DNA from 4 places in the Solibacillus sp. GQ1 genome. Region 3 is predicted to be linked to each of the others. Evidence: riboswitches for the same ligand, from Rfam matches in the RefSeq annotation. Region 3 holds a riboswitch; each other region holds the start of a gene.
What was found. A riboswitch is a leader RNA that binds a small molecule or an ion and turns the genes downstream of it on or off. The one in region 3 is predicted to bind cobalamin.

Region 1: linked by a shared signal. The riboswitch ahead of AC6CH1_RS00535 (ABC transporter substrate-binding protein) and the one ahead of AC6CH1_RS05660 (glutaredoxin family protein) in region 3 are both predicted to bind cobalamin.
Region 2: linked by a shared signal. The riboswitch ahead of AC6CH1_RS03510 (cobalamin adenosyltransferase family protein) and the one ahead of AC6CH1_RS05660 (glutaredoxin family protein) in region 3 are both predicted to bind cobalamin.
Region 4: linked by a shared signal. The riboswitch ahead of AC6CH1_RS08000 (hypothetical protein) and the one ahead of AC6CH1_RS05660 (glutaredoxin family protein) in region 3 are both predicted to bind cobalamin.

The regions. Positions count from the first base shown of each region.
Region 1 is NZ_JCAXEX010000001.1:104,081-111,445, reverse strand. It holds gene AC6CH1_RS00545 (adenosylcobinamide amidohydrolase) at 24-1,490, opposite strand; gene AC6CH1_RS00540 (FecCD family ABC transporter permease) at 1,490-2,488, opposite strand; gene AC6CH1_RS00535 (ABC transporter substrate-binding protein) at 2,481-3,428, opposite strand; cobalamin riboswitch at 3,571-3,760, opposite strand; gene AC6CH1_RS00530 (acyl-CoA dehydrogenase family protein) at 3,864-5,033, opposite strand; gene argS (arginine--tRNA ligase) at 5,363-7,030, opposite strand; gene AC6CH1_RS00520 (YwiB family protein) at 7,033-7,365, opposite strand, start outside.
Region 2 is NZ_JCAXEX010000001.1:754,957-762,321, reverse strand. It holds gene AC6CH1_RS03545 (hypothetical protein) at 1-69, opposite strand, end outside; gene AC6CH1_RS03540 (ECF transporter S component) at 66-560, opposite strand; gene AC6CH1_RS03535 (bifunctional adenosylcobinamide kinase/adenosylcobinamide-phosphate guanylyltransferase) at 547-975, opposite strand; gene AC6CH1_RS03530 (histidine phosphatase family protein) at 918-1,523, opposite strand; gene cobS (adenosylcobinamide-GDP ribazoletransferase) at 1,496-2,269, opposite strand; gene AC6CH1_RS03520 (bifunctional adenosylcobinamide kinase/adenosylcobinamide-phosphate guanylyltransferase) at 2,282-2,824, opposite strand; gene AC6CH1_RS03515 (ABC transporter substrate-binding protein) at 2,892-3,845, opposite strand; gene AC6CH1_RS03510 (cobalamin adenosyltransferase family protein) at 3,835-4,392, opposite strand; cobalamin riboswitch at 4,555-4,736, opposite strand; gene AC6CH1_RS03505 (Fur family transcriptional regulator) at 4,802-5,212, opposite strand; gene AC6CH1_RS03500 (metal ABC transporter permease) at 5,209-6,075, opposite strand; gene AC6CH1_RS03495 (metal ABC transporter ATP-binding protein) at 6,091-6,837, opposite strand; gene AC6CH1_RS03490 (isopropylmalate synthase) at 6,948-7,181, shown strand; gene AC6CH1_RS03485 (pyroglutamyl-peptidase I) at 7,256-7,365, opposite strand, start outside.
Region 3 is NZ_JCAXEX010000001.1:1,157,070-1,164,434, forward strand. It holds gene AC6CH1_RS05630 (histidine phosphatase family protein) at 1-179, shown strand, start outside; gene AC6CH1_RS05635 (sigma-70 family RNA polymerase sigma factor) at 367-867, shown strand; gene AC6CH1_RS05640 (hypothetical protein) at 857-1,876, shown strand; gene nrdF (class 1b ribonucleoside-diphosphate reductase subunit beta) at 1,938-2,900, opposite strand; gene nrdE (class 1b ribonucleoside-diphosphate reductase subunit alpha) at 2,888-4,981, opposite strand; gene nrdI (class Ib ribonucleoside-diphosphate reductase assembly flavoprotein NrdI) at 4,978-5,304, opposite strand; gene AC6CH1_RS05660 (glutaredoxin family protein) at 5,343-5,570, opposite strand; cobalamin riboswitch at 5,715-5,899, opposite strand; gene dut (dUTP diphosphatase) at 6,066-6,509, shown strand; gene AC6CH1_RS05670 (ATPase) at 6,549-6,866, opposite strand; gene AC6CH1_RS05675 (cobalamin biosynthesis protein CobN) at 6,868-7,290, opposite strand.
Region 4 is NZ_JCAXEX010000001.1:1,590,939-1,598,303, forward strand. It holds gene AC6CH1_RS07970 (group-specific protein) at 1-225, shown strand, start outside; gene AC6CH1_RS07975 (RNA polymerase sigma factor) at 233-748, shown strand; gene AC6CH1_RS07980 (hypothetical protein) at 732-980, shown strand; gene AC6CH1_RS07985 (transcription initiation factor TFIIIB) at 1,026-1,229, shown strand; gene AC6CH1_RS07990 (hypothetical protein) at 1,607-1,786, opposite strand; gene metE (5-methyltetrahydropteroyltriglutamate--homocysteine S-methyltransferase) at 1,803-2,801, opposite strand; gene AC6CH1_RS08000 (hypothetical protein) at 2,817-4,073, opposite strand; cobalamin riboswitch at 4,236-4,415, opposite strand; gene AC6CH1_RS08005 (SCO family protein) at 4,776-5,387, opposite strand; gene AC6CH1_RS08010 (YvrJ family protein) at 5,494-5,634, opposite strand; gene AC6CH1_RS08015 (DUF2922 domain-containing protein) at 5,698-5,919, opposite strand; gene AC6CH1_RS08020 (DUF1659 domain-containing protein) at 5,950-6,168, opposite strand; gene AC6CH1_RS08025 (DUF2621 domain-containing protein) at 6,333-6,767, shown strand; gene AC6CH1_RS08030 (CcdC family protein) at 6,819-7,310, opposite strand.

The sequences.
Region 1 (7,365 bases), 1.1 Mb from region 3:
TAGCTGACGTTTTTCCAGCCACTTTACTTATTATAATGCTGTTTATATTTTTTAATTGCTTCTATTGTAACTTCGAAAACAGCCCGTCCGATTAGTTTGCCGATTTCCGTAATAGGTCCGGCATACGGCATTTCATCCCCTTGTTGGGTAGCCGCAATCAATAGACTGTCGGTAGCGGTACTAGTTGCAATTGTATTTGTCACTGAATCTTTTATTTGCTGATCTGCCAATGCTTTCGTTTTTGCTTCTGTTGCTGTAATCATCGCCTGAATAAATGCTTCATCTGTCAGCTTACCATTAACGATAACCCATGTATTAATCGTACCGACATGTGGCTCATCTTCCCGCAAATATGTTTTCGTAACATCGACACTATTTCCTACACCTGCTGTTACCATGACAAGGATTTCTACATTATTTTTCGAGAAATGCCGAATTACTGCACAGCTTGTTTCCACTGCTGTAAGCATCACGACTGTATTTGTTGGAGAAAATTTACGCTCTATTAAAAATTGCTCCGTTTCCTCCTTCACATTATAAATATCGTATTCTGGAGCAATGGAACGGTTGAGTAATGTGTCATACCAGCCTATGCCGGCATTATGCACAGCAGAAGAAATTATTTTCAGTGGTGCCTGGGCCTGATATTCGATATAGTCTTCCGTTATTTGAAACTGGTCCATTTGGATTGTCGTAGCTTTTCGTCCCATTTCATTCTTTGGCAACATCGTAATTTGCGGCTTTGGCAGCTCCGGGTGAGGATATGTCGCAATTCTAGCCTGATATACATCGGCAATCTGTTCTTGCAACACGACTTCGTGCGGCTCGCCAAACGCACGTACTTCACCATTTTCCAACAGAAGGAGTTCATCACAATAAAGCGATGCCAAGTTAATATCATGAAAAATCGAGACAACTGTCAGCCCTTGCAATTCAACTTGCATCCGAATCATATCCAGAATCTGCTTTTGATGAGCGATATCCAAATGATTAGTCGGTTCATCCAATAGAAGCAGTTCCGAATTTTGTGCAAGTGCCTGGGCAATAAATACCCGTTGCTGCTCGCCTCCCGATAAAAACTCCAAGTACTGATTATTATATTGCGACACACCTGTGCTTTCCATCGCCCGCTGAACTGTCTTTTCATCTTCTTCGGTCCAGGAAGAAAAGAAGCCGCTTTGATGGGGATAACGTCCTAACGAAACCGCATCATATACACTGTTCGTAAATGCGCTTGCATTTAATTGAGGGAGTACGGCCATCTTTTTCGCTAATTGCTTGTTATCATAGCTTTTAAGCGGTTTCTCTTCAATAAAAATTTCGCCTGTTTCACATTTCAGCACACCACTGATCATCTTCAGTAATGTCGATTTTCCGCTGCCGTTTGGACCAAGAATCCCGAGAATTCTTCCTTTTTCCACGTGAAACGTCATATTTTTCACAACCGTTTTCCCACCGTAACCGCCGGATAGATTATTTACTTTTAACATTATGCAACAACCTTTCTACGTTGCTTGAAGAAGATATAGGCAAAGACAGGTGCTCCAATAAAGGAAGTAATAACACCAATCGGCAGTTCAATAGGGGAAATAATTGTACGTGATACTAAGTCACAAATGACGAGCAGGCTTGCACCGTTCAAAAACGACAATGTCAATAAATGTCGATGGTCTGCTCCGATTAGCAGGCGAATCATATGCGGTACTACTAATCCGACAAATCCAATTGTCCCGGATGCAGCAACAGCCGCTCCTGTTAAAATGGAACCACCCGCCAATATCATATACTTGCTGCGCTTAACATTTACCCCTAAATACTGGGCACGCTCTTCTCCATAAATCATCGCATTCAATTCACGGCGAGTCAGCCAAATAATTGCTGTACCAAGCACCATAAATGGCAGAACCATCCGGACATATGGCCACCCTCGCATCGATACACTTCCTAGAAGCCAGCCGATGATTTCTCGTAGCTGTTCACCAGTAAGTGCGACCATTAAGGAAATACAGGACCCTAAAAACGAGCTGAAAATAATTCCCGTCAAAATCAGCGTCTCCATTTTCATCGAGCGGTCAACAAGTCTGGCAAATGTCAGGACGATGATCATCGTACATGCAGCTCCAGCCATACTGAAAACCGGCAATGTGAATACACCGAGCACCGGTATGGAAATGCCTAAAAAGATTGTCATTACCGCACCTACCGAGGCCCCTGATGAAATACCTAATGTGTATGGATCTGCCAAAGGGTTTTTAAGCAACCCTTGGAATGCTGCCCCCGCAATTGCTAAAGAAGCCCCGATTAATGCGGCTAAAATGACGCGTGGCATTCGGATTTTCCACAAAATACTGTATGCAACCGGATCTGTTGTTTTATCCCACAATGTCGAAAACGGAATATTAACAGACCCGAACGAAATGCCAATCCATATACTGCTTAAAAGCAATCCAATCGATAGTACATAGGCGATTGAATATTTTTTATTCATTGAATACCTCTGGATAAATTGCTTCCCCAATTGATTCAATACCTTCTACAATACGCGGACCTTGTCGACTTGTCGTATCGCTATCGACTAATTTCACATTGGCGTTTTTCACAGCATCCATTTCTGCATATGCATCATTTTCCTCGATTGCTGCCAAGTCGTTTTCATATGTTACTAAAATGATATCCGGATTGCTCTTTACAAATTGCTCCGAGCTGTACTGCGGCCAATCGAGTTCCGGAACAGCATTTTCAACATTTAATACTTCAAGCATTTCACTAATGAACGTCTCCTGTCCAGCAACATATAGTTCCGGATTTGTCCCAACAACAACAAATACGGACTTCTCTTCCAGGTCGGCTACTTTCACTTCAATTTCTTCGATGCCCTCTTTGATTGATGCAATCATTTTTTCGGCTGCGTGTTCTTTATTTGTCAGCTGCCCGATTTGTTCGATCGTTTCGTACGTTTCTTCAAATGTTTTCGCATCTTTTACAACAAATACAGGAATTCCTACTGATTCAAGCTGAGCAATCGCCTGTTCATTGAAGCTGTACAATCCCGATTCATGTGCGACAACTAAGTCGGGCTGCAGGCTGATTATTTGTTCTAGATTAAATTCCATGCCGCCAACTGATTCTTTAGATAATGCTTCTTCAGGATATGTATCATTGTCGTTCACAGCGATAATTTCATCGTTTAACCCTAGTCCGAATAAAATTTCCGTATTGGATGGAGCCAATGTAATAATGCGCTCCGGTGCTTTTTCAAGCGTGATTTCTTTGTCCAAGGCATCTTTTATAGTTACCGGGAATTGTGCTGCTTCAGTTACTTCTGTATTGCCTTTTGCTGATTGTTCATCTGTTGCTTTTTCCGAGTTGCATGCCGCCAATGTTAATGTAAGTAATGCTGCGGAAGATAACAGTTGCCATTTTTTCAAAATAATAACCTCCAAAAATTTCGTTGTATAATTTTCTACAAAAATAAAAAGCTTCCTACTAAAAATGAAGGAAGCTTTACGTATGCAAATAAAATTCAATAGAAAAAGAATTTATCCGCCACATCCTATCCTCGTAGGTTTATTTTAGGGCATTATAAAGGCAGGTCTCCTGGCTTATGCATAACGTTGATAAGCGCCTTCCCGAAAGTTTTTCAGTGGCATGCTGCTCTCAACTAGCATTTACAGTGGCGGGACCGCATCGGAATTGCACCGATTTCCCTTTTACTCCTTACTCAATCCAACGAGTAAGAACCTTTATCGTCCATATAAAATTAATAGCTCTATTATAGCTGATATGCGGTAAAATGTATGCTCGTTCGCTAAAATTTCTGATAATTTGTCTTAATTTGTTGAAATCACGAATAAAAGAACAGCTTATTCTTTCTCTTTCAGGTTTTTTTCAATTGCCGTTTCAGCCAATCGTTTAATTGTAATATCATCCATCGGCGGATTGTGCAGACCTGCCCGTACATCACGATAATAACGTTGCAGCGGGTTAGATCTTTGCAGGCTTTTTGCCCCAACTAGACGCATCGCTTTATCTACAACTTCGATTGCTGTATTTGTCACGACATGTTTCGCAATATTGATTTCATTGACTAATGTCGACTTTTTAATCGGATCATTATAAAGCCCCGCAACACCGTAAATTGTAAAGCGTGCTTTCGTCAACGCCAAATCCATTTCTCCGATCAGCGTTTGCACGTTTGGCAACTGGGCAATTGTTCCTTGAATACTGTTCGGGGAATGACTATTCGCAAAGTCGACCGCGTAATCGCGGGCAGCCTGGGCAATCCCTAAATAAGTTGCCGGGATGAGGAGCAGCCAGCCGTTCAGTTTAAATCCGGTTGAATAATTCGGGATTTCCACTAAGTTTGTTTGATCAACACGTACATTATCAAGTACTAAATCATCGCTTCCCGTACCGCGCATTGACGCAACGTCCCACGTATTTTCGACCGATACCCCTTCCGCCGTTTTCGGAACGAGGAAAAATCCTAACTGACCCTCATCTTCAATCCATGCAGACACTAAAAAATAATCGAGGTCCGGTGCACCGCTCGTATAGTTTTTACGTCCATTAATTACATAATAATCACCATCACGTTTTGCTGAAGTCCCCGGACGACCCCCACGAACCGGGCTTCCCATCGCAAACTCGCTTACCGCGCGATTGACTGTCGCTCCATTTGCGATCTCTTTGCCAAACCAGTCGAGCTTTTGTTCATCCCAGTAGCGATTTTCAAAAATCTCGCCTACATTTTGAATTGTCCACGATACAGCCAGCCCCGTGCTTCCGCAATAGCTCGCCAAAGTTTCCTGCAGTAGCAGCGCATCATATACTGTAAAGCCATCTCCGCCATATTCCTTTGGCAATGTTATTTTTGTATAGCCGATTTCTCTCAGCTTCCGGAAATTTTCAAATGGAAATGTCGCTTGTTCATCCGTTTGCTGAGCATGTTCTTTCACGCTCTCTGATATTATTTCGAGCTTTTTCAGCCATTGTTGCTGCTCGTCTGTTTGAATAAATAATTCCTTGCTCACGAAAAGCACCACCTCATATTTATTGTCCTGTATATAGAAGTCAAATTTAATAGTACGTTTCGGAAAATTACAAGTCAATAGATATCCCCAGTCCCCTTATAGGGATTCCATGCGGTCTATTTTCGCGACAATTGAAAGTTTTGCCGGCGAAAGTGGAACGTTTGCGGGAAAAAGGAGAACCTATTCGCCATAATGTGAAAAGTTACGACGCGAAAGGCGAACTGTTGCATCTAAAGTAGAACGAATCGCTTTTCAAGTAGACAACAGCAATTTCAAATGAAAAGCACTCTATTCCCTTAAATAGAAATAGAGTGCTTTAAAAAGTTAAATTACATTTTTTCCGGTGCGCTTACGCCGATTAGTTTCAGTGCATTCGCTAATGTAGTTTTAACAGCTGTGATTAATGCTAAACGAGCTTCTGTCAGCTCTTTATTATCTTGGTTCAATACTTTTTCTGCATTGTAGAAGCTATGGAATGCAGCAGCCAAGTCTTGAATATAGTTTGCGATACGGTGTGGTGTGCGGTGTTTCGCTGCATCTGCCACGATTTGCGGGAATGCGCCGACTTTTTTAAGCACATCTTCTTCTTTTTCTGCTACTAGCAAGTTCAGGTTTACCAATGATGCTTCGAAACCTTGCTCGTTTGCTGCACGCAAAATTGATGAAATACGAGCATGTGCATACTGTGCGTAATATACCGGGTTTTCGTTGGATTGTGATACCGCTAAGTCTAAATCGAAGTCCATATGTGAATCCCCTGCTGTTTTAACGAAGAAATAACGTACAGCATCCAAGCCTACTTCTTCTACTAATTCACGCATCGTTACAGCATTACCTGTACGTTTACTCATTTTGAATTTCTCGCCGTTTTTGTACAGCTGTACCATTTGGATAATATCTACTTCCAATGTACCGCGGTCATAGCCAAGTGCTTCGATTGCCGCTTTCATACGTGGAATATAACCGTGGTGGTCAGCACCCCAAATATTGATCAGCTTATCAAAGCCGCGACGTAATTTATCTTCATGGTAAGCAATATCCGGTGTTAAATATGTGTATGAACCATCGTTTTTAATTAATACGCGGTCTTTGTCATCACCGAATGTTGTTGAACGGAACCAAGTCGCGCCTTCTTCATCAAAAACATGGCCATTTGCTTTTAGTTTGTCTAATGCTACATCGATTTTACCGTTTTCATATAAAGAAGTTTCTGAATACCAAACATCGAATTCAACACGGAAGTTTTTAAGGTCATTTTGCAGTTTCGCCAATTCCAGTTTCAAGCCGTGCTCACGGAAAAATTTAAAGCGTTCTTCATCAGATTTGTCCAAAATTGTTGCACCGAATTCTTCAGCCAGCTTACCGGCAATTCCGATAATATCAGGACCGTGGTATCCGTCTTCCGGCATTTCAGCTTCCATTCCTAATGCTTGCTTATAACGAGCTTCCAAAGAATACGCTAAGTTATTAATTTGGTTGCCGGCATCATTAATATAATATTCACGTGATACGTCAAAACCAGCAAAATCCAATACATTACATAATGAATCCCCTACAGATGCACCGCGCGCATGGCCTAAATGCAAGTCGCCAGTCGGGTTAGCTGAAACGAACTCGACCTGTACTTTTTCTCCTGCGCCTGCAGTTGAACGACCATAGTTTTCGCCTTGTTCAAATGCTGCTGTAACAACACTCGCCAAGAAGTCTTTACGAACTGTAATATTCATGAAACCTGGTCCTGCAATTTCAATCTTTTCGATGTCTGTGCCTTCAGTCGTTAAATGTTCTAAAATCGCTTCTGCAATTGCACGTGGCGGCTTTTTCGCCAGTTTAGTTAATTGCATTGCGATATTTGTTGCAAAGTCACCGTTTGCTTTATCCTTTGGTGTTTCTAAATGGATGTTGATTTCCGTGCCTGCTTCTACTAGGCCTGCTTGATCGATTGCTGCTTTTAATGCTGCTTTAATCGATTGCTGTAATTGTTCTACTGCATTCATAGTTATACCTCCGTAAATTCAATGTCTAATTTGTAATGGCCAACTGAATTGCCACCTATGATAAGGTCATATTGCGTTTTAAATTGCCCTGACACTTTTTCGCTTTGTACTACTTCAATGGCTAACTGATGTGTATCGGTAACAAGAGGTAATGAACCGAATGGGCTATCATAATGACCATTCTCGCGTAAGTCCGGATTTAAAGGCAACCGCATGTTCACACCGCCTTTTCGCATAATAAACGAATTCGCTTCATTGAGTTTGATCGTCGTTTGAATTTGCAGATCCTCCTGAACTTCCTCATAGCGCAAATAATGACTGTTCCCTTTTTCTAC
Region 2 (7,365 bases), 400 kb from region 3:
TTTTGTGCCGATACAACCCGAATTATCAATCGATACGACTAACCCGTTAACTTCAATCGCATTTCTCATACATTAACCCCTACCCGCTGCACCACCGTTTTCAATACAGGCATGACAAGTATCGCGATAAGACAGTTCACAGCTGTAGCAATTGTTAATGAGGCAATCGAGCCGATGTAAAATGCCGGAGAAATAATAAAATAAAACGGAATTGGTGCAATGACCCCATTTGCGATTATTACAAAGATCCATTTTAAAATACGTTGGCCTTTTTGATGCATAATCGCAAAAATCGCAACGATAATAAACATTTCCGCTGCAATTAAAAGATGTAAAACGCCTAGCGGAAAGCCGGATGTGAGACCTGTCGCGATATGTCCGAGTGCTCCTGCCGCGCCGGCAAAAACTGGCGGTAGAAAGATTGCGCTAATAAGAGCCGGGGCAGAATCGAGTGCAGCTGTTCCGACTATTCCTACCGGCACTTTAATAAAACTCCCAATCACACAAATTGCCGCAATCAATGCTGTTAAAATAATTAAACGTAATTTAGTTTTGTCCATGAGAATCTCCTTTTAAAATTTGTGGAATGCCGTACCATACACGAACAACTGTATGTGCTTCATAACAAAGCTTCTGATAAAGCCGTCCGCATGTATCTCTTAATTGCCGTGCTTCTTTTTCAAGCGGTACAACGCCGCGGCTCGTATCTGTACAAATACAAAACAGTTCTGCCCGCTCTGCAATTTGTATAATCTGTTCGAAAATTTGCTGGGCAGCCTTTTCTTCCGGTTCATGAAGAAGTGGTAAAATCATTTGTTCAAAATTACTTATTATGTAGCGCTCGTTTTCATTTATATTTTCAAGTTTTGGCAAGTGGCCTTCACAAACAATCAGTTCTTTTGCAGGTAACTGTTCAATCAATTTTTCTGCATATTTTCGTTTACCGTTATGTGCGCCTCCGAGTATAACGTACATCTCGCACCTCCTATGAGTTCATCTACCGAATCCCAGCCAAGTGTATAAATCGTACGATGATTGGCCACTGTTTGCTGAAAAGTTTGCTCCTTCATTCCGTATATGGCAAGTAATAATCGAATTACTCCTCCGTGTACGATGAACGTATATTCCTTCTTTTCATTTACAATCTTATGAAAGCCATCCAATACTCGCTGCTTGAATTGGAAAAATGTTTCTCCGTTCGGTATCGGGTTTTCAAGCGGATCATCAATCCAAGCCCGGTATGTTTCATTATGCTGTAATTGTTCATATGTACACATTTCAAAGTCCCCAAAATGCAGCTCACGCAAATATTGAGAAGCGATAAATTCAGCATTCGGAAAATAACATTGTGCAGTCTCATGACATCTTCGCAAATCGCTCCCATATACAATACCAGGCTGTAGATCGATCTCAGCCTCCACTTTTTTCAGTATCGGTTCATCTGTCCAGCCAATATATTTCCGTTCTGTATTTGCTTTCGTTTTTTCGTGCCTGATTAAATGCACAGTAATATTGTTAGCCATAGTACAACCTCCAACCCTTCACCGAGTGCACCGAGCAAATCACCTGTTACACCGCCAAAATGTTTCTTTGACCAAATCCGGTAAATAAATACGGCGAACAGCATCACGACCACTAAAATAAACAAGCTGAAAACGCCAATGTATAACCAGCACACAAATGCCAGGATACTTTGAACGCCGATTAAAACAGCAAGCTTATTTTGAATGACGATCCCTTTAAAATAAGCAGCGAGTCCCTTTTCCTTTGCCGGCTGCATCGTTACAAAATATAGCAGCATCCCCATTCTTGCTATAAAGGGAATGAAGATTAAAAACGGCACAATCGCCAATTGACCATGCAACAGCATTTCGTAAATAACGCCGATTTTTAATACGAGTAAGCAAAAAACACTAATAACCCCAAAAGCGCCTGTACGTGGATCATCTAATATTTCCAGCCGTTTCTCTTTTTCTCCGTAGGAAAAGAACGCATCGCTCATATCAATCCACCCGTCTAAATGCAGCCCCCCGGTCAGGACGATCAACCCGATAACAATCAAAATCGCCAACAGCAGCTCCGAAATTTCACTATAGCGAGATAGTATCAATACACCACTACTAATTATGGCTCCAATCAGCAATCCGACAATCGGCAAAAATCCATACATCCATGTAACAGATTTCGAATTCATATCCAGCTGTTTCTTAATCGGCACTGCCGAAAAAAACTGCCACGCTAATAAAAAACCGCTCCAACTATTTTTCAACTTGTTTCCTCCTTACTTCCACCGCTGTACAAGCTGAAATTGTACTTCATATGCTTCATCACTATTTTGGACAATCCATTGATGTAACTCACCCAACAATTTACGATATAAATTTACCTCATCATATTGTGAAGGCAATTCATCCAGCACTTCATTTGATACAACTATTATTGTAGCACCTTGCTTCCGCCAAGTTAGCAATTGCTTTTGCAGCGATTCGATACAATTATCGATATATTCGCTATTTTCATTTTTTTGTTCATATGTATACATTACATTCGAAAGCCATGTTGTCACACATTCAAAAAGCACAACTGCCTCGTTGGAAAGCTGCCCTATCGCTACCGGAACTTTGACTTGCATTTCCACTGTGTTCCAGTTGATGTTCTGAGTTTCACGGTCCTGCTGATGGCGGATTATCCGTTTTTTCATTTCATCATCAAAGGATACGCCTGTCGCGACATAGTAGAGCGTCTTTTTCTCACCTAATTGCCTTGCGTATTTCTCTGCAAAAGCACTTTTACCGCTGCGTACACCACCGGTTATAAAAATCAATGGTATCCCTCCTTAAACATTGTAAAAAGAACATGCCTAAACTAAGGCATGCCCTTCTATTCTATACTTATTTAAACAGTTCCGGATATACTGATTGTGCCATAATTTCAACTGCTTCACCAATACGCGGTCCAGGACGGGACATAATATCTCCATCGACTAAATAAACTGCCTGTTCTGTGACTGCCTGTATTTTATCCCAGCCTGTCCGTCCTAGAATCTCATCAATTGCATTTTCCATATATGTTGCTGGCGTAATAATAATTTCTGGATTACGAGTGATGACATCTTCTTCCGTTACACTAATCCAGCTCGACTGATCAGCAAAAATATTTTCAACATTCGCATGGTTCATTATTTCCTGCTGGAACGTGCTGCTGCCGGTAGTCCAAAGAGCCGGAGCTGGTGACACTTCATAATATGCTTTTTTCTTCGTATCAAGTGTCGCTGTTTTTTCCTGTACTGTATCAATTTGTTCCTTAATGTCGGCTACAACTTCTTCCCCTTTATGTTCGACACCCATTACTTCCGACAGCTGGATAATATCCGAATATACATCATCAAATGTCTCCGCAGAAGCAATTACAAACACTTTAAGACCTGCATCTTCCAATTGGGTAATTTGTGCTTCCTCCCCGATTGTGTACGCTACAACGACATCCGGATCTAATTCCAGAATTCGCTCTGCATTGATGACTGTAGAAGTCGACACTCGTTCAATTTTTTGTGCTGCTTCCGGATATGTATCATATTCTGTTGCGCCGATAATTTGTTCACCGACACCCAGCTCAAACAAAATCTCTGTATTGCTTGGTTGCAGAGAAATAATTGTTTCCGGTACTTCATCGAATATCACTTCAACACCACGGTCATCTATAACCGTGTAGGGTACTCCATTATTTTTCGATTCAGCCTGCTCTTCTTTTTCTGCTTTGCCACCTGTTTTTTCCTCATCTGATCCACATGCTGCCAGTAATAATGTTGCTGCTAAAGCAACGACCCACTTGTTATTAAATTTCATTTGTTGTAACTCCTTTTTTCTTTTTCGATGGATAGGATTTTGAGATAAATGGAATTTCCTCTTGTTGATGCTGCTGATTCATATAGACCGCCATGACAAAAAATACATTAGCAAGCAGCCCTAGAAAATCAAACAGAATTTCATCCACTTCTCTTTCCTCGCTCACTTTATGTAATGCCCTGTAAGACTTTTTCGCCTCACTGCGGCAAATATGCAGTCTTGCTGCACTTTCGATTCCTTGTGGCAGTACAAACTGCTGAATCGCTTCTCCAACTTCACTTACATAAAAATCGTATCGATTGCTTAGCCATTGCAAATCCTCAGATGTAATGGCCAATTTGCCGCGGACCGAACCATTTGCATGATAGGCTAATGGTTGAATCCTCCTCAAATCCTCCAAGACGACTTGACCGGATGCATCATCGACTAATGTCGGAAAAACGGTACCGATTCGTGTTGTTAAAGAATCAGTGCGGATTTCATAATCGACACAGCTTTGCTTTTCCCGCATAAACGGATAGCAGGAAAAACGGATATCCTTTTTCATAAAAATTCTCCTCACTTCATGTAATGCCTCACCGAAAATATTGAGTGTACGAAAAAAAGCCACCCATGAGAAAATGGATGGCTTCAAAAATCAAACAAGAATGCAAAATGTTGCTTATTCAATCAGTGACTGCCGTACATTCTCTTTAATTCCGAAGAGGGATGTTACGATAAGAAAAAGATTGGTCTCCTGGCTCTGCGTTTCACTTTACTCATAAGTACCTTCCCGCTATATTAGCAGTGGTCTCACACTTATTTTCATCAACGCTTACAGTTACGGATATAGCTTCGGATTTGCACCGAATTCCCATTTATGCATAATGCATCTTTTTCCTGCAAATTTATTCAATTTGTCTTAATCACTTTAGCATATAAAAAAGATTATGCAAATAAATATTTACTACAGCTACCTACAAACATTCCGGACATTTCCCGTAAATCTCAAATTTATGGGCCTCCACAGCATAACCCGGCAGTTTTTCACCGAGCATTTCCATCGGGCAAACAGACAGTTCTTTTACTTTCCCGCAATCACGGCAAATAAAATGGTGGTGATGGTGATCCGACTCACAATGCATACGGAAATTACGCTCACCGTTTAATTCTGTTTCTTCTAAAATATCAAGCTCCACAAAAGTAGCCAAGTTACGGTAAATTGTATCGAAACTCATTCCAGGGAAATCTTTTTTTAATACCGATAACAAATCACGGGCAGTCAAATATTTTTCTGTAGCTGCAAACATACCCAAAATCAACTCTCGTTTATCCGTCTTTTTATAGCCATTTTCCTTTAATATTTCCCACGCGCGCGCTGCATTCACAGTACTTTTTCCCCTTCCGATTTAATAGTTAATTTCAACACAATCTTCTTAATTAAAATTACTGACAGCAAGATTAAAATGGATGTGACAACAATTGTTCCACCTGGTGCCAAGTTTAAGTAAAAGGCAGAAACGAGTCCAATTACTACGGCCAGCTCTCCAAATACAATCGCTAAAATGATTGCTTCTTTAAAGCCGCGAGCTAATCGCATCGCTGCTGCTACCGGTAATGTCATTAAGCTTGAAACAAGCAAAATTCCGACAATACGCATACTTGCTGCGATTACGAGTGCGACAACAACCATAAAGATTAGATGAATCCATTTCGCGGGTAAACCGCTCGCTTTCGCATATTCTTCATCGAAAGACAATACGAAAAGTTCTTTAAAAAATAGTATTAAAAATAATACAACTATGACTGCAATTGCCAGTACAACATATAAATCCTGGCGTGATACAGCCGATACAGAGCCGAATAAATAACTCATTAAATCCGCATTAAATCCGCTTGCAAGTGAAATAAAAATGGCACTCACACCGATTCCACCCGACATAATAATCGGAATCGCAAGTTCTTCATAATGTTTATATAGTCTACGTAATCGTTCAATTAAAATCGAACCACTTACAGATGCGACAATCCCTAGATAAATCGGGTTCAGCAATGCCAGCGCTGCAAACGATTGGCTCAAATACAGGCTCCCTGCAATCCCCGCCAAAGTGACATGCGACAGTGCATCTGCAATAAGCGATAAACGTCTTACTACGATAAATACACCTAATAGTGGTGCGATTACTCCAATAACTAGCCCTGAGAAAAAGGCGTTTTGTAAAAATTCATAGTTTAATATAGCTTCAATCATAACGGCCTGCTCCTCTTAATGAATCTTTCGAACAGAGTGGCCGTTCCAGCTAGCAATCTGTTCTTCCGAAATCGTATCAAAATCATTTTTGTATCCGTGAAAATGGATCGACTGATTTAAGCATGCGACATGACTGACACGATCCGAAACCGTGTCCACATCGTGTGTAACTAAAATCATTGTCATATTGTGATGCTTATTTAAATGTGCGAGCATATCATAGAATGCCTGCACATTTTCGCGGTCAATTCCGACTGTCGGTTCATCCAAAATAAGGAGCTTCGGATCGGACACTAATGCACGTGCGATGAAAACACGCTGCTGCTGCCCTCCGGAAAGCTGACCAATATTCCGTTTTAGAAATTTCTCCATGCCGACATCTTTTAGAGCACCTTTCACTAGAAAGTCCGCATCTTTTGGATAGCGTTTAAAGAGCCCGACCTTTTGCGATAAACCGCTTTTCACGACTTCTTCGACCGTTGCAGGGAACCCCGAGTTAAAGGCATTGGATTTCTGCGAAACATAGCCAATCCATTCGCGGTGTTTAAAATGGTTTGCTTGTTCGCCAAATAATTTAATTTCCCCTGACATGGGCTTTAACAGTCCTAAAATTAATTTCAAAAGTGTCGATTTTCCGGAACCGTTTTGACCGATTAACGCCAAAAAGTCGCCTTCATTGACACGTAGCGAAATATTTTTCAATGCTTGTGTGTATTCATATTGAAAGGAAACATCCTTCAATTCAATCAATGGTTTTTTCATTTCGTTCGCTTCTTTCTAATTCAAAATCATTACGATTTACATCATGTTAGTATAATGCAGATTTTTGTTCATGTAAAGGGAATAAACTTGAAAGGATGAAGACAATTCAAATGCTACAATGGTTTGATAACTTAAAAGGAATGAATGACAGCCAGCTGCAGGATTTTGCAAAACAACAGGGGCTTGAATTGAGCATTGAAGAAGTTCAGAAGCTGCAAAAAATTTTGAAGCATGCCAATATAAGCTGGGCTCTTACCGGCGTTCCAAAAGAGGTTTTACAAAAAATTCATAAGCTGCTTGGGGATAAACGCTATAAAAAATTGATGAAGCTAGTCGGATTGTAAAAATTTATGTAATATGAAAAAGAAAAGCAACAGTTGTACTGTTGCTTTTCTTACTATTTGATAATGAATTTAACTTAAAGCACTTTATCTGCCAGCTCCACGTTTTCAACACATACTTCGAGTGCCAGTTCAATGGCAGCCGTCAAATCACGCATTGACCAGCCTGGAATTCGGCCATGCTCAA
Region 3 (7,365 bases):
ATTTGTTACAGTTACCGTATGAGAGAATCGCTGTCGTTTCACACGGTGTTGCCATTGCCTGTTTGATTATCGCGCTTCATAAACAGCCTTACAACGAGCTATGGGGTTATCTGTTGGATGGTGCTGGGTGTTTTTCAATAGAAGGGCACAGTGATCAATTACATAGCATTATTAAATAGAAGAAAAACGCTATACCAATGTTTGGTGTAGCGTTTTTCTTTTATCAAAATTGTAATGGGGTCAAATTAATTAAATCGATAGAACTTTATGGTAATTAATCCCCTGAAGTATTTTTTTAGAAAAATTGATTAAAATTTAAAGCCAAATTACATGTACAATCGTTTTATAGTCAAGTGAGGTGAAGAAATGGAATTTGAACGACTTGTTAATACATATACGAATTATTTATTAAAGTTAAGCTTTCTCTACGTTAAAGACCGACAAGCAGCCGAAGACATTGTGCAGGATGTTTGGATAAAAGTAATGCTTTCAAAGAATGAAATAACAAGTGAAAAGAGTTATTTAGTACAAATAACGGTGAATCAATGTAAAGATTATTTGAAAAGCTGGCGTTATAGAAAAGTGCGCATAATCGATGTACTTGGTATTGAAAAAGACACTTCACAAAGAGACGGAATGGTAATATCGGAAGAAAAAAGTACAATTGGCAAGGCTGTTTGGCAATTACCATTCAAGTACCGGGAAATTATTATCCTTTATTATTATGATTCACAAACTGTTCGAGATATTGCTTTTACATTAAAACTTGCGGAAGGTACGGTGAAAACTAGGTTAATTAAAGCAAGAAAGATTTTAAAGGAACAATTAAATGAAACGGACTGGGAGGTGTTGAACAGTGAAGGATGAATTAGAAAATTTAACAGGACCAATGCTTGATGAAACAAAACGTGTACAGCAGAAAGCACTGGAACAATACTACGCTCATAGGAATGGCAGGAAAAAGTTCAAATGGGGCTATCCGGTTGTAATCGTTCTCTTTTTATGTATGGTAGTATTCATATTTCCACTGCAAAAACCTGAAGAAACAACAAGTAACCTTTATATAGAACCGATAGATGAACAGTTTTTTTTGCTTGCTGTTTATTCCGATCAGTATAACCAAGGTCAATTTATGACAAAATCAGATGCCATAGAGCATAATTTATTTTTTGCTATTGAACGCAGTGCGCTACTAACATATGCAAAGTACGAAAATATTAAAATCGACAAAGAGTCAGTCTTAAAAAATGCGAAACAGTCTTTTTCTTATATAGAAGGTAATCCACTGTCGAAACTTAAACATGAAAAAATGCTTCAGGCATTAGGTTTATCGAACGATGAATATAAAGATATTCTTATAAAGAATGCGACAGTTAATTCGGTGATTGAAAGCTTCATTAAAGAGCGAGGATTAAAAGGTCCAAAAGATAAATATATAGGCCAAATTCATAAGGAGGCAAGGGAATTTTATTATAAGCATGCAGCAAAGGAAATTGAAAAGTTTGAGACAGAACAACGATCGAAAGTTACAGAGAAGCCACCATTAATAGAAGTAAAGACTCCGGATACATTTAGGTTTGCAGAAAAAGAACATTTGGCGCTGGACCTGGGTTTGAATGATCAGCAGCAATATGAGTTTATAAATGTAAATATGACGTTTGATTATATTAGAGAGACATATGGATCATTAATTTATGAGGCTGCACCATTCAAAGAATATCCGTTTCACTTTGAGCCGTTGTTTTATATGGATTATAAACGAAATATTGAACAGATGATCCTACAACCGAAATGGCATGAAGAAGCATTGGAGGTACTTGAACTTTTAGAGATATTTGAACGCAGCTATATTGACGATTATCCATTTTTACAATAAGAAAGAATCGATCTAATTTGAAACAAACGCTACGGCACAAATTGGCCATAGCGTTTTAATTTTAAAATTTAAATGTATCATCAGTTATAGGGGCCACTTTAGCAACCGCATAAGTAGCTCCTTTTTGACTAAAGAAATCGTAGGTTGACCCAGTATTGGAGATCCCGTTCATGACAATCGGGTTCACTTCCTCATCAGGAAACATCGTATCGAGCCCCAAGTTCATAAGCGCTTTATTCGCATTATAGCGTACGTATTTTTTCACTTCAGGGGAAAGACCTGTTTCTGCATATAAATCATCGGTATACTTCATTTCATTTTGATATAAATCGAGTAAATATTCATAGCCCCATAAAGTAAGCTCCTGCTGTTTTTCTGCAGTGAACGTTTTGAAAATGTTCTGCGCGAAAAAGCCGACAGCTACCCCGTGAATGGATTCGTCACGCAAGATTAAACTAATCACTTCCGCACTATTTCTTAAAACACCTTGTCCTCCTAAATAAAGAGGGTAGAAGAAGCCGGAATAGAATAAGAAGCTTTCCAGCATAACTGAAGCAAACATCGCTTTCCATAAGCTTTCCGGGTCCTCTTCTTTTATAGCAGTGTATACTTCGCCAATGCGGTTTGCTTTATATTGAAGAAACTCATTTTTTTGCACCCATTCGAAAACTTCATCGATTTCCGTGTTTGTGCATAATGTTGTAAAAATATACGAATAAGACTTTGCATGGATTGCTTCAAACGATCCGAATACGGTTAACACCGCTTTCTCCTGGAAATCGGGTGTGTACTTGGCGATTTCATTCATGCCGATGTTCGTTTGTACCGTATCAAGCAATGTCAGGCCGCCGAACACTTTTTTGTATGTATCCTGATGCTCGAATTCCTTCCATTGTTTGACGTCTTTACTGACCGCAATTTCTTCGGGGAACCAGATTTGTTTCCATTGCTGGTCCCAAAAAATACGAGCGAGTTCACTCGTAGGGGTATTCCAGTTGACTGCTTTATACGTTAAATTTGACATGCGACACACTCCTCAATTGTTAGTAAACGTTGGCGTACGTAATATACGGTTTTAATGCCTTTCGTCCAAGCATATATATAAGCTTTTGCCAATTGTTCTGTGTTCCACTGATCCGTTACGTATAGTGTCATGGAAATTCCCTGGTCGACATGCTTTTGCGCGGCTGCGTAAAGGTCGATCAGTTCATACGGGTTAACTTCATATGCTTCGGTATAAAGATCCTGGTTATCATTTGTTAAAAATGGCATCGGATAAATTGTTCGACTGTCCGCATAGTCACGTACTTCCACGCGTTCTGTAACAGGGGCGATGGAAGCGGTACAGCTGCGGATGTAGGAGATACTGCCAGTTGGAGCAATCGCAAGTCTGTATGAGTGGAACAAGCCATGCTTCAGTACGTCAGACTTCAACTGTTGCCACATATTTTGAGTAATAATCGGTGTACCCCCAAGTGCTTTAATCACTTCTGGTGCAAGTTCTTTTTCTTCTTTATTTATATAGGTTTCAAAGTAAACACCGCTCGCATAATCGCTTTTTTCAAAACGATAAAACGTTTCGTTCTTTTCTTTCGCGATTTCCATTGATGCTTTTAGAGAGTAATAGTTTAGTGCTTCCATAAACGCATCGATAAATTCAATCGAATCTTTGGAACCATAACTGATTCCACTTTGTACAAGGTGTCCATGCAAGTTCATAACGCCCAATCCTACAGAGTGCATCACTTTGTTGGCTTTGGACACAGAAGGAACGTTGACGATATCGGTCATCGTTGAAACATTCGTCAAAAGACGCATTGCTGTATCGACAAGCTGTCCGAAATCCTGAACTTTCGTTGCTTCGTGAATGTCGATTGAACCTAAATTACAAGAAACATCGAGGCCATATTCATTCGGCTCATTCTGGTCTGTAATGACACTTGTTTGCTGATACTGAAGAATTTCGCTGCACAAATTCGACATCTTCACACGTCCAATTTCCTTTAATGGATGGGCGTTATTGACATTATCATCGAATATTTCAAACGGGTAACCCGATTCGAATTGTGCTTTTTTAATCTCCGTATATAATTTACGGGCATTTAATCGTTTCAGTTTACGGATGTTCGGATTATCCAATAGCTCATAGTACATTTCCGTAATCGAAATTTCCGACATGCGTTTCCCGTATTCTTTATAAATATCATAGGAACTGAACAGAACGATATCTTTATCGCGACGCATCAGTTCAAAGAAAATATCGGGAAGAATAATCCCTGTAGATAGTGTAGCTAAACGGATTTTATCATCGGCATTTGGTTTCTTACTTGAAATAAAGCTTTCGATATCACCATGAAAAATATTTAGATATATCACTCCGCTCCCATTTCGCTGCCCCAATTGATTCGAATAAGAGAACGAATTCTCCAGCAGTTTCGCAACGGGCATAACCCCGCTCGCACGGTTTAATATCCCTTTAATCGGATCGCCTAATGGACGCAGATCGGTCAAGTTTACTCCGACACCGCCGCCTAAACGGGAAAGCTCCAGGCAGTAACCGATGTTCTCGGCAATCGAATTCATCGTATCATCCATCGTCAGTTTAAAGCATGAGACAAGCTCACCACGCGCCTTTTTCCCGCTGTTTAAAGCAGTTGGTGTTGCCGGCTGGTAGGCAGTCATGACCGCTTCAATGGCTTTTTCCGCCAACGTTTCATCACCTTGTGCTAAATAAAGGGCGATGATGACGATCCGGTCCTCGTACTTTTCCAGAATCTCTTTTCCGTCACGGCTTTTCATCGCATAGCTTTCGTAAAACTTAGAAGCACTCATGAATGAAGGGAACCGGAACTTGTTGGAATAGGCTTTTTTATACATCCGTTTAATAAAGTCCATCGCGTACAAGTCCAAAAACTCTTTTTCGTAATAGCCTTCCTCAACTAAATAGCGTACTTTTTCCTCAATATCAATAAAGTAACGCAAACGGACATTGACGTCTTCCAGAAAATAGCGGCGTGTTGCTTCTTTGTCTTTCGCCAGATCCAGTTCACCGGTAGCGCGGTAACGGTTTAATATATCGTTATTTAATTTTAAATACTGTTTCATATCGATGCCTCTTTCCAAATGGAGTAGTAGTATTCAGTAATCGCTTCGTAATTAGCCGGAGTTCCTCTCATTTCCACTTTTTCAATTAACGGAATTCCGTATTGTGCAGCTAAAAGGTCACCAGCACGACCGAAAAAAGCTTGACCGAAATTACGGTTTCCGCTTACGATGATTCCTTTGCATAAATCAAAGTGCGCAGTCATGAACTGGTCGACGATAGGGGGGACAGAGCCTAATCCATCCGTATACGTGAATAAAAGATACGGTTCATTAACTTTAACTACTTCCGCCAGATCCTTTGCGGGCAAGCCGAGTTTTTGCACGATGGATCGTACATTACCAGTTCGTGAAGCATAAATGATCATGCAGTCATTTCAGAAATGCGATCGATAATAGAAGTCGGCTCTGCAATAAATTCTCCGTTTATTTCAAATAACGGCACAGACAGAAAACCTGCATCGATTACTTGTTGTTTTGCTGTTTCATCCTGGTCAATATTAATGACCTCAACTTCCAAGTTGGCTGCATCAAGTTCTGATTTTACCCATAGGCATTTTGGGCAAATTGTTTTCGTGTAAAGTTTCATCATAGAATCCCTCGCTATATAAGTATTACTAATGATTGTGCCGTACATGTCAGCGGGGAAAAACAAAAAAGCTATCCCGGAAAACAGGATAGCTTGAAATGGAAACGGATAGAGTGCGCGCCTCCATTTCCTATTCCCCGAAGAAATGTACGTAGTTTTAACGAGGCAGGTCTCCTGGCTTTGCTTCATCCGTCAGACGCACCTTCCCATGCTAGTAGCACAGTGGTCTATTCGTCTTCAGTCAGCATTTACAGTTGCGGGGACAGCGTTGGTTTTTCACCAAACTTCCCTTTTAAACTACATTTAGTAGTACCTTGTTAAAAAAACACAATATATAGTTGAATTGAGTATAAGCGTTAACAACCTAAAAGTAAAGAGCCTAATGAATGATTCCATAAATACAACAAAAATCCTAGAAAACTCCCTATTGAAAATAGAGAAAAAATATGGTTTTGTTATAACTGCATGAAGTTAGTTTATATAAAAAGAGAAAGTTGGATGAATATGCCGATTCAATTAAAAATTAAGAAAATCCATCCGGAAGCAGTACTGCCGAAACAGGCACGTGAAGGGGATGCTGGGATGGATTTAAGTGCAGTTGAAGAAAAAATTTTACTGCCTGGAGAATATGGATTAATTAAAACTGGTCTTCAAATCGAAATGCCGGAAGGAACAGAAGCACAAGTACGCCCACGTAGCGGATTGGCATTAAAACATGGGATTACGGTGTTAAATAGTCCAGGTACGATCGATGCAGGCTATCGCGGTGAAATCGGTGTGATTCTAATCAATCACGGGAAAGAACCGTTTACGATTGAAAAGGGTATGCGAATCGCACAGCTAGTTATTCAATATGTCCCACAAGTCTTCATTGAAGAAACGGACGAACTGTCGGATACGGAGCGTGGTGATAAAGGCTTTGGTTCGAGCGGCGTAAAATAATGAAAAACGCCTGAGTCGAGATAAATGAACTCAGGCGTTTTACTCTTCTTCTTTTTTCCACTTTATATAATTGTACGAAGTTTGAATGCCAAAAAGTATTATGAAAAAGAGGGTGAAAAATATAAAGAAATTAGTGAATCCTTCAACCGAATAAATAATGGCCAACGCTATGATATAAATGGGAATTGAATAAATACTGCGCAAAAACTTACGGCGGTATGAAAGGGCATGATAGGCAAATTTAAACCCTTTATCCACTTTCGGCTTTTTACGATAGTACATAGATAAGGCAATTGTCATAATTAAAATCAACATTAATATGAATGCGTAATTAATTAAAAAATCCAAATCAATCATATTAGTCCCCCTTCTCTCCGTTTGTCTGAATATTGATTTCAGTAACAATTTTTGAAATCGGTAAATACGTTAATTCACAATGATAACGTCCATCAGGGAAGTCTTTATAAGTACTGGACTTTATATTGTAAACTTTATCTTCAATCATCACTTCAGTCGTATCAATACTTCTTCCATGCCCGTTTACAAAGGTAATTTCACAAATCCCTCCAGCAGTTTTCTGATCGCCTGTTTGCAGATGATAAAAATCATAGCTGTAAATTCCTGAAACAATTAGCATAAACAGCGATAGCAAGCCAAACATGAACGTATTCATGTTGTAGGGGGATGATTTCTTATTTATAAATTGCCGGATAATAAAGTAAGCAGCAATGACAAATAACAAAGTGAAAATGATAAGAGCACTGTAAAATCCAATTAGCATGAGCATTCCCCTCTAAATTCGTTACTTAATTTACGAATAAGATGGAAAAAAGTTTCAGAATTATTGCATTCTTAT
Region 4 (7,365 bases), 430 kb from region 3:
GACACGATTACTCTGATTTTAGCGGTTTATACGATTATCTGTGTGCAAGTTTTGAACATTTTACTTTCATCCGGTGAAACAATTGAAAACCCTTATGTTCAGTTTTTTACGAACCAGGCACAGGCATGGGTCATTGTAATGGTTGTGTATTTGGTCATGCGCATATCGGCTACACTAAAAAGTATTAAAGCACGTTTCGGTGACGTTTATGATAGCGAACAATGAGCAGTTGATGATCGCGTTTCAAATTGGCGATTCGGAAGCGTTGGCACAACTGTACGACCAGTTGCATGAGCCGCTGTTCTGTTTTTTGTACCGTTATACAAAAGATGAGCAATTGAGTGTCGATATTGTTCACGACAGCTTTGAAGTGCTGCAATCAAAAAAATTTCAGTATGAACAGCAACGTGGTACGGTAAAGTCCTTCTTGTTTCAGATTGCCTACCGCCTTATGATCAATAAGCTGAAAAGGCGCAAACGATGGCAGACACTCCTGCCTTTTCTCATCCCTATTCAGAAAAAAACGCTGCAAACCGAAGACACACTCGTCATTCAACAAGCGATTTCCAACTTGCCGGATAAACAGCGGGCTGTAATTTTGCTTGCTTACTATGAAGATTTGCCGCAAGAAGAAATTGCCTTAATATTGGATGTTCCGATCGGTACGGTAAAATCACGGCTTCATCACGCTATTAAAGCTTTAAAGGCTGAATTAAAGGAGGATTTCCAACATGAACGAGGAATTTAAAAAGGAAAAAGAGCTATCCGGTTTGCTTGATTCCTATAAAATCGACATACCTGTGACAAAACTTGCAAAAAAGCAGTCACCATTTCAAAAGTTTATTCGCTATCTTGGTTCTCCGACGAAAGATCCATTTGAAAAATGGACAATTCAATCAAAGGGCTATCTGTTTTTTAAAATTTTCCCCGTTTCCCTTGGTTTGTTTTTAGCAATTTTACAGGGATTCCTAATGAACTAATGGTAATTCCTTTGCTGGCTACCTAACTATGAAAGGGTGATAGAAATGAAGAATACGACAACCGTAAAAGAATGTCCAAAATGCGGCTGCTCTGAATTAGGGAAAGGCAAACATAGCGGGTACAGTGTTATGTCACCTGTCAATAAAATGAGCTTAGGTTCCAATATCGAATATATTATTTGTACACAATGCGGTTTTATTATTGAAGGCTATGTCGTAAAGCCTGAGAAATTTAAAGGAACATTTTAATTCGATATCGGGATTACAAATAGAGGGTGGGACATAATCCAAAAATGCAATTTTTCTCTTAGAGAAAAATTGCATTTTTTTGCTGAGCGTAAAAATTGATTTCCATTCCGGGGCGCTTTCCTCGGGCGTGGCCTTACACGAAAGTCTCAGGCGTCAGTGCTCCTGACGCTTCGCTTTCGTCGCAAAATAAATTTCGCTATTCCCGCAGGAAGCTGTGCTTGTTGCGAAAGGTGATACCGTCAGCACGAACACTCGCCCTCCATTCCAATCAATTTTATAAAATATCCGTTTCTTAATAAGGTTTTTCTCCTTAGTTTATGAAATTTCTACTTCTGTCCCGGCCTCATTGTATTTTCTACCTGTTTCTAAAGATCACTTCAACCTACTAATTCCGCTTTTACAAAATAATATGCTTTTTGAATTTCCTTTTCATCCGCTGGGTATGACGTCATCAACTCATCACGTAACTCTTTAAGGCTTTTTGTATTACTTTCTGTAAAGCCATTCATTACAGCCGTCAAAAACACGGGGTTGTAATTTCTTTTCATTTGACTCATAGTATCCGCCCCTTCATTAATTCAACAGTTTTAGTCGCTCTTTTGCGGCCACCATATTTTTCAATGATGCAATCGTCTCTTGCTCCGTGCGAGTTTTCAGTCCACAATCGGGATTGATCCAAAATTGTTCTTTTTCGATCACTTCTTTACTTTCTCCGATAATAACGGCCATTTCTTCCACTGTTGGTATACGGGGGCTATGAATGTCATATACACCTAAACCGATGCCCAGTCTGTACGGTGTCTCTTTTAGTATTTTTACCAGTTCTCCATGGCTTCGTGATGTCTCAATCGAAATCACATCCGCGTCCAATGATTCAATTACATCAATAAAGTCATTAAATTCACAATAACACATATGTGTATGAATCTGGGTCGTATTCCGCACACCGCTTGTCGCTAATTTAAATGCATTTACACTAGATTCGATATAAGCCCGATGTTGATTTTTACGGATCGGCAGCCCTTCTTTTAATGCAGGCTCATCAACTTGAATAATATTGATTCCTGCTTTTTCAAGCGCATATACTTCTTCCCTTAATGCCAGGGCGATTTGATAAGCAACTTCCGAGCGGTTCAAATCATTTCGCACAAATGACCAGTTCAATATTGTAACGGGTCCTGTCAGCATCCCTTTGACCGGCTTATCCGTAAGTGATTGTGCGGCACTTACTTCCCTTACCGTCATCGGTTCCGTCCATTCAACATCTCCGTAAATAATAGGCGGTTTAACACAACGTGAACCATAAGAAACAACCCAGCCATTATTCGTAAACGCAAAGCCATCCAATTTTTCACCAAAAAATTCGACCATATCTGTACGTTCAAATTCTCCATGAACAAAAACATCAAGACCAAGCTGCTCCTGAATCGCAATCCATCGTGCTGTTTCGTTTGCATTAAATGCTTCGTACTCCGCTGTTGTAATTTCCCCTTTACGCCACAAACTGCGATTTTTCTTAACTTCAGCCGATTGCGGGAAACTCCCGATTGTTGTTGTCGGGTAATCCGGCAACTGTAAAAAGGCACGCTACAGTTTACTGCGCTTGTTGTAGTTATCTGCTCGTTTAAAAGCTTCCTGTGTTAGTGCGTTCACCTTGTCATGTACAGCTTGTTTCCGTCTTGATTTATGCTGCGCCAATGTGCGGATTGCTTTTTGACTTTCTAAAATTGCATGTTGATAAGGACCTTCCAACTGAAGTATTTTTCCTTTAATCATTTGCAGTTCCTTTATTTTTTCATTGGCGAATGCTAAGACGTTTTGCAGCTCAGGTACAACCCCTTTTTCTCCTGCTGTTGTAACAGGCACATGCTGGAGGCTGCACGATGTTTGTAGATGGATAGGTGAATATGGTACGTAGGAACGAATTTCCGCTACTAGTGCCAACTGCTTCTGCAATTCGGCTCTCCATATGTCACGTCCATTAATAATTCCTGCATATAGAACTTTATCTTTGGGGAAAGTAAATTTTTTTAACGATGCTATATTTTCAATTTTTCCATGAACAAAGTCCAGTCCAAAGCCATCGACTGGCAAATTAATCATTGTTTCATAGTCGGATAACGCTTCAAAATAAGATGTGCAGATCGTTTCAACTGTAAGTCCTTTTAATACTTGATGATAGAAATGCTGAACTAATGCAATATCTTCGGAAGTAAGGTCTTTTGTAAGGCTTGGTTCTTCAAGCTGGATTGTCGTTGCACCACTTGCTTCTAACGACTGAAGCAACTCTTTATACACAATCACCAGCTGCTGAATATAGTGTTGTTTTTGTTCTTGGCCAACACCTTTTGTCAGTTTATAAAATGTAAATGGACCAATAATTGTCACACGAGGGGACATGCCGAATGCTTCGATTGCCTCCTGGATATATTGCGCGTAAACATTGTGCTGCAATGCGAGTTGTTGTCCCTCATATTCAGGTACAATATAGTGATAATTCGTGTTGAACCATTTCGTCATTTCACATGCCACCACATTTTCAGCTCCACGGGCCATTGCAAAGTATGCCGTAAAATTATGCTTCAAAGAAAGATAATCATAACGCGATGGAACCATATTGAACATTACAGCCATGTCCAGCATACGGTCATAGTATGTAAAATCACCTACTGTTAAAATATCCAGCCCTAAATCTTTTTGTTGATATAGCTGAGCAAGGCGTAAGTTTTTCATTTCCTGTTCATAGCATTGCAAAGTCAGTTGTTCTTTCCAAAATGCCTCTGTCACACGTTTCCATTCACGATTTTGTCCAATATACGGGTAACCAATTACTGCTGTTTTCATAAACAATTCCTCCTTAAATTTGTTACATAAAAACCAAAACCCCTCTTTCTAAGTGAAAGAGGGGTGTGAATGTTTAAGAGATTGACAAAAGAAACCTTTGTAAACTCAAAGGTTGTTGTCTCACTATCGCACAAAATCACCACCTATTTCCACGTAGGTATTGGCGTGTACTAGTTTCCGGCAGGTCTCCTGGCTCATCATCAACGTTCTTGTGATCCTTCCCATCAATAGACAGTGGTTGAATATCACGAACTCCGATTTACAGTTGCGGGACAGCACCAGACTTTCACTGGTTTCCCTTTTCAGCTTGTTCTCACAAGCACCGTAACTTACACAGTATGTAATTTTGTATACTATATCACAGAATTTGAGTTTTGAAAATTCTTTTTATTTATTGCTTTATCAATATAATGGTTGAAACAATTTGGGTTGATGCATTGTGCTTTTTATTAGAAGGAATTTATTTATTTTAGCACTTTTGCAGGTGATATTAGAAAAGTTGGCGTGCTTATTTGCTAATCAAGAACTGATATTAGCATATCAAGCATATCCAGTTCCTTTGTTAGAAGATCCGCAACTTATTAGAAAATTTGTAGTTTTATTAGCACAATTTCAATTTTATTAGAAAAGCCCTCACTCCACAAAAAAACTTGCTTAAAAAGCAGCTACACTTTTTTCGCAAGTTAATCTTACATTTCACTATTATTTTAGACGCTCGTCAATGAGTGCCTCCATATCACTAGCAATCGTTTCATATGGAACACCATCTTCTCCTGTGCCATAACCTGAATAGTTTTTCACGGCAATTCCTTTTTCATCTACTAGGAAAAATGTATCAGCGTGGATAACTTGGTCGTTTCCTTCAATTGACTGAACAGGTGTTTTAAATGAGTTTCTGCCAAACTGCTCGATAAATTTTTGATCGTACCCTGTCAGCATATGCCATTTTGATTCATCTACCGGTTTATGGCGCGATAAATATTCTGTTAAACGCTCCGGTGTGTCGTAGTCCGGATCTACTGAAAACGCGACAATTTTATAATCTTCCAGCCCTTTTTTCTCAAGGTGATCTTGTACTCGGGTCATATTCATTGTCATTGGCGAGCAAATGGTTGTACAGCTTGTGAAGATGAACATTGCCAGCCATGGTTCCCCTTTTAGGCTTTCCAGTGTCACTTCTTTGTTACGGTGATCGGTCATCGTAAACCCGCTAATTTCAAAGTTGGTCGTCGGTTTAAACTGATAATTGCTGCATGCAGTGAGAACTGTTGCTGCCAAGAGCATAAGTGCGAATACTATTTTTTTCGTTTTCATTTCTCTCTCTCCACTCTTTGAACATTACTCTCATCTTACCCAATATTTAGTATATTCTCAATAGTTATCGGAAGAAAGGAAGTGTGTCAACATTGTGAAGAGTTTTTCATGCTCTGTCTGCAGGATGATGTAATGATACGAGTGCTGTATGAATCGCTTCAAGTTTTGTTTCTATCCGATACAGTAAATAAAAAGAAATAAAGATCGGAAATGTTACTTCCTGAAGAATTGCTATCCACTGCTCCATTAAAATCCCTCCTTTTTTCATTTGAAAAGGCCGGCAAAGCATCACACTTCACCGGCCTTGCTTTTAGCTATTCAGTTCGATTGCTGTGACATTACGTTCAACGATGCGAGCTGATTTTTTCACATTGTACAAAAATCCGTCCTTCGAAAACACTGCCTGATCAATAATTGTTTGCATCGCAGCATTCACTTCAGCCTCCGTTAAATTCGGCTTCGGATCATTAATATTAATCGTCATCGTATCCCCTGCAATGTTGGCAAATGTTAATTGTAAAACTTGTGCCATGTGATCACCTCCAATTCATGATAATGTTAATTAAGCGGTAATACTGTCTTTTTGCGTTTTCACAGATTCAATATAATTGTAATCTGTTAAGCCGACGATTGTTGTTGCAACAGTGTATAGTTGCTGAGCTGTCGCACTTCTTTCCAAGTTACGGAATGTGGAACTTTTAATAATCGGCTCATTAAATTCATCAAGGCCTGTCTGATAAAATACTGTCAATGTTGCAGATAAAAATCCGAATTCGTTCATGTTTATCACCTCCTTGCCCTATATATGTCATGATTTACCGAAAAAAGGGACAATGACGATGAAAAATTTTACAAAACCTTATATAATAGACAATAATGAGGTTTATCACCAGTAGTTTAGTAGAAGGAATTTCATAAACAATATTTAGTAATGAGGTGAACATTGTGGGCTTAGATGGCTGGTTTTTATGGTTTATTTTATTTTGGGTTGTAGTATTGATTTCGCTTATGGGGATTGGCGGCTTTTTTATGTTCCGCAAGTTTTTGAAGGCCCTGCCGAAACAGGACGGAAAATCGGATCTAGATTGGCAAAACATATACTTAGATAAAACGATTCATCTTTGGGGTGAAGATGAAAAACAATTACTTACCGAGCTTGTCAGTCCTGTACCAGAGCTATTCCGCCAAGTTGCCAAAGAAAAGATTGCCGGTAAAATCGGTGAAATTGCACTGAATGAGCGTGCCTCAAAAATCGATTTGGACTTAATTATTCGTGGCTATATTATTGCTTCGCCAAAACGCGACCATAAGTTTTTACGTAAAAAACTCGATGAAATGAAAATTGATACAACGAATTATGACCATTTATTTAAGGCATAGACGAAAAGAAGACTGTCTTTAAAAGTATAAAACTTTTAGAGACAGTCTTTTCTATGCGACAATATGCGATTTTTCAAGCTTCTTATATTTAATAAGCATACCGATTCGCCACGGCAAAATCATCGAGAACGCCAAGATGAAGAACATACCGGCAAGTTCACCGACATCGAATGTTTCGGCAAATATTAATTTTAAAATAATACGTAGTACTAATAATCCCACTAATATGAATGGAAATGCTTTAGATTGCTTCATATAAATTGCGCCGTCTCGCACTTCGAACTTCGACGTTAAGATTAATACAGATGAAAATAACAAGCCTAGTGCGGCCGCTTCTACTATTTGAATTGGCGCTACACGAAACTCCTCAAAAATAAACATCAGCGCGCCTGTTGACATCGCAAAAGGCGGAATGAGTATTTTTTTCGTGGATACCGGCTTTTTTTGTGCACGCAGTCTTATGAACATAACAAAAGAGCCCATTATGACTGCCATAATCGTCGAACCAATTAATAAATAGTGAGAAGGTATACTGTCGAACATCATATTCCTCCTCTTGCATGAACGTATGTAAAATTATCGTGTAAACAAGATAATA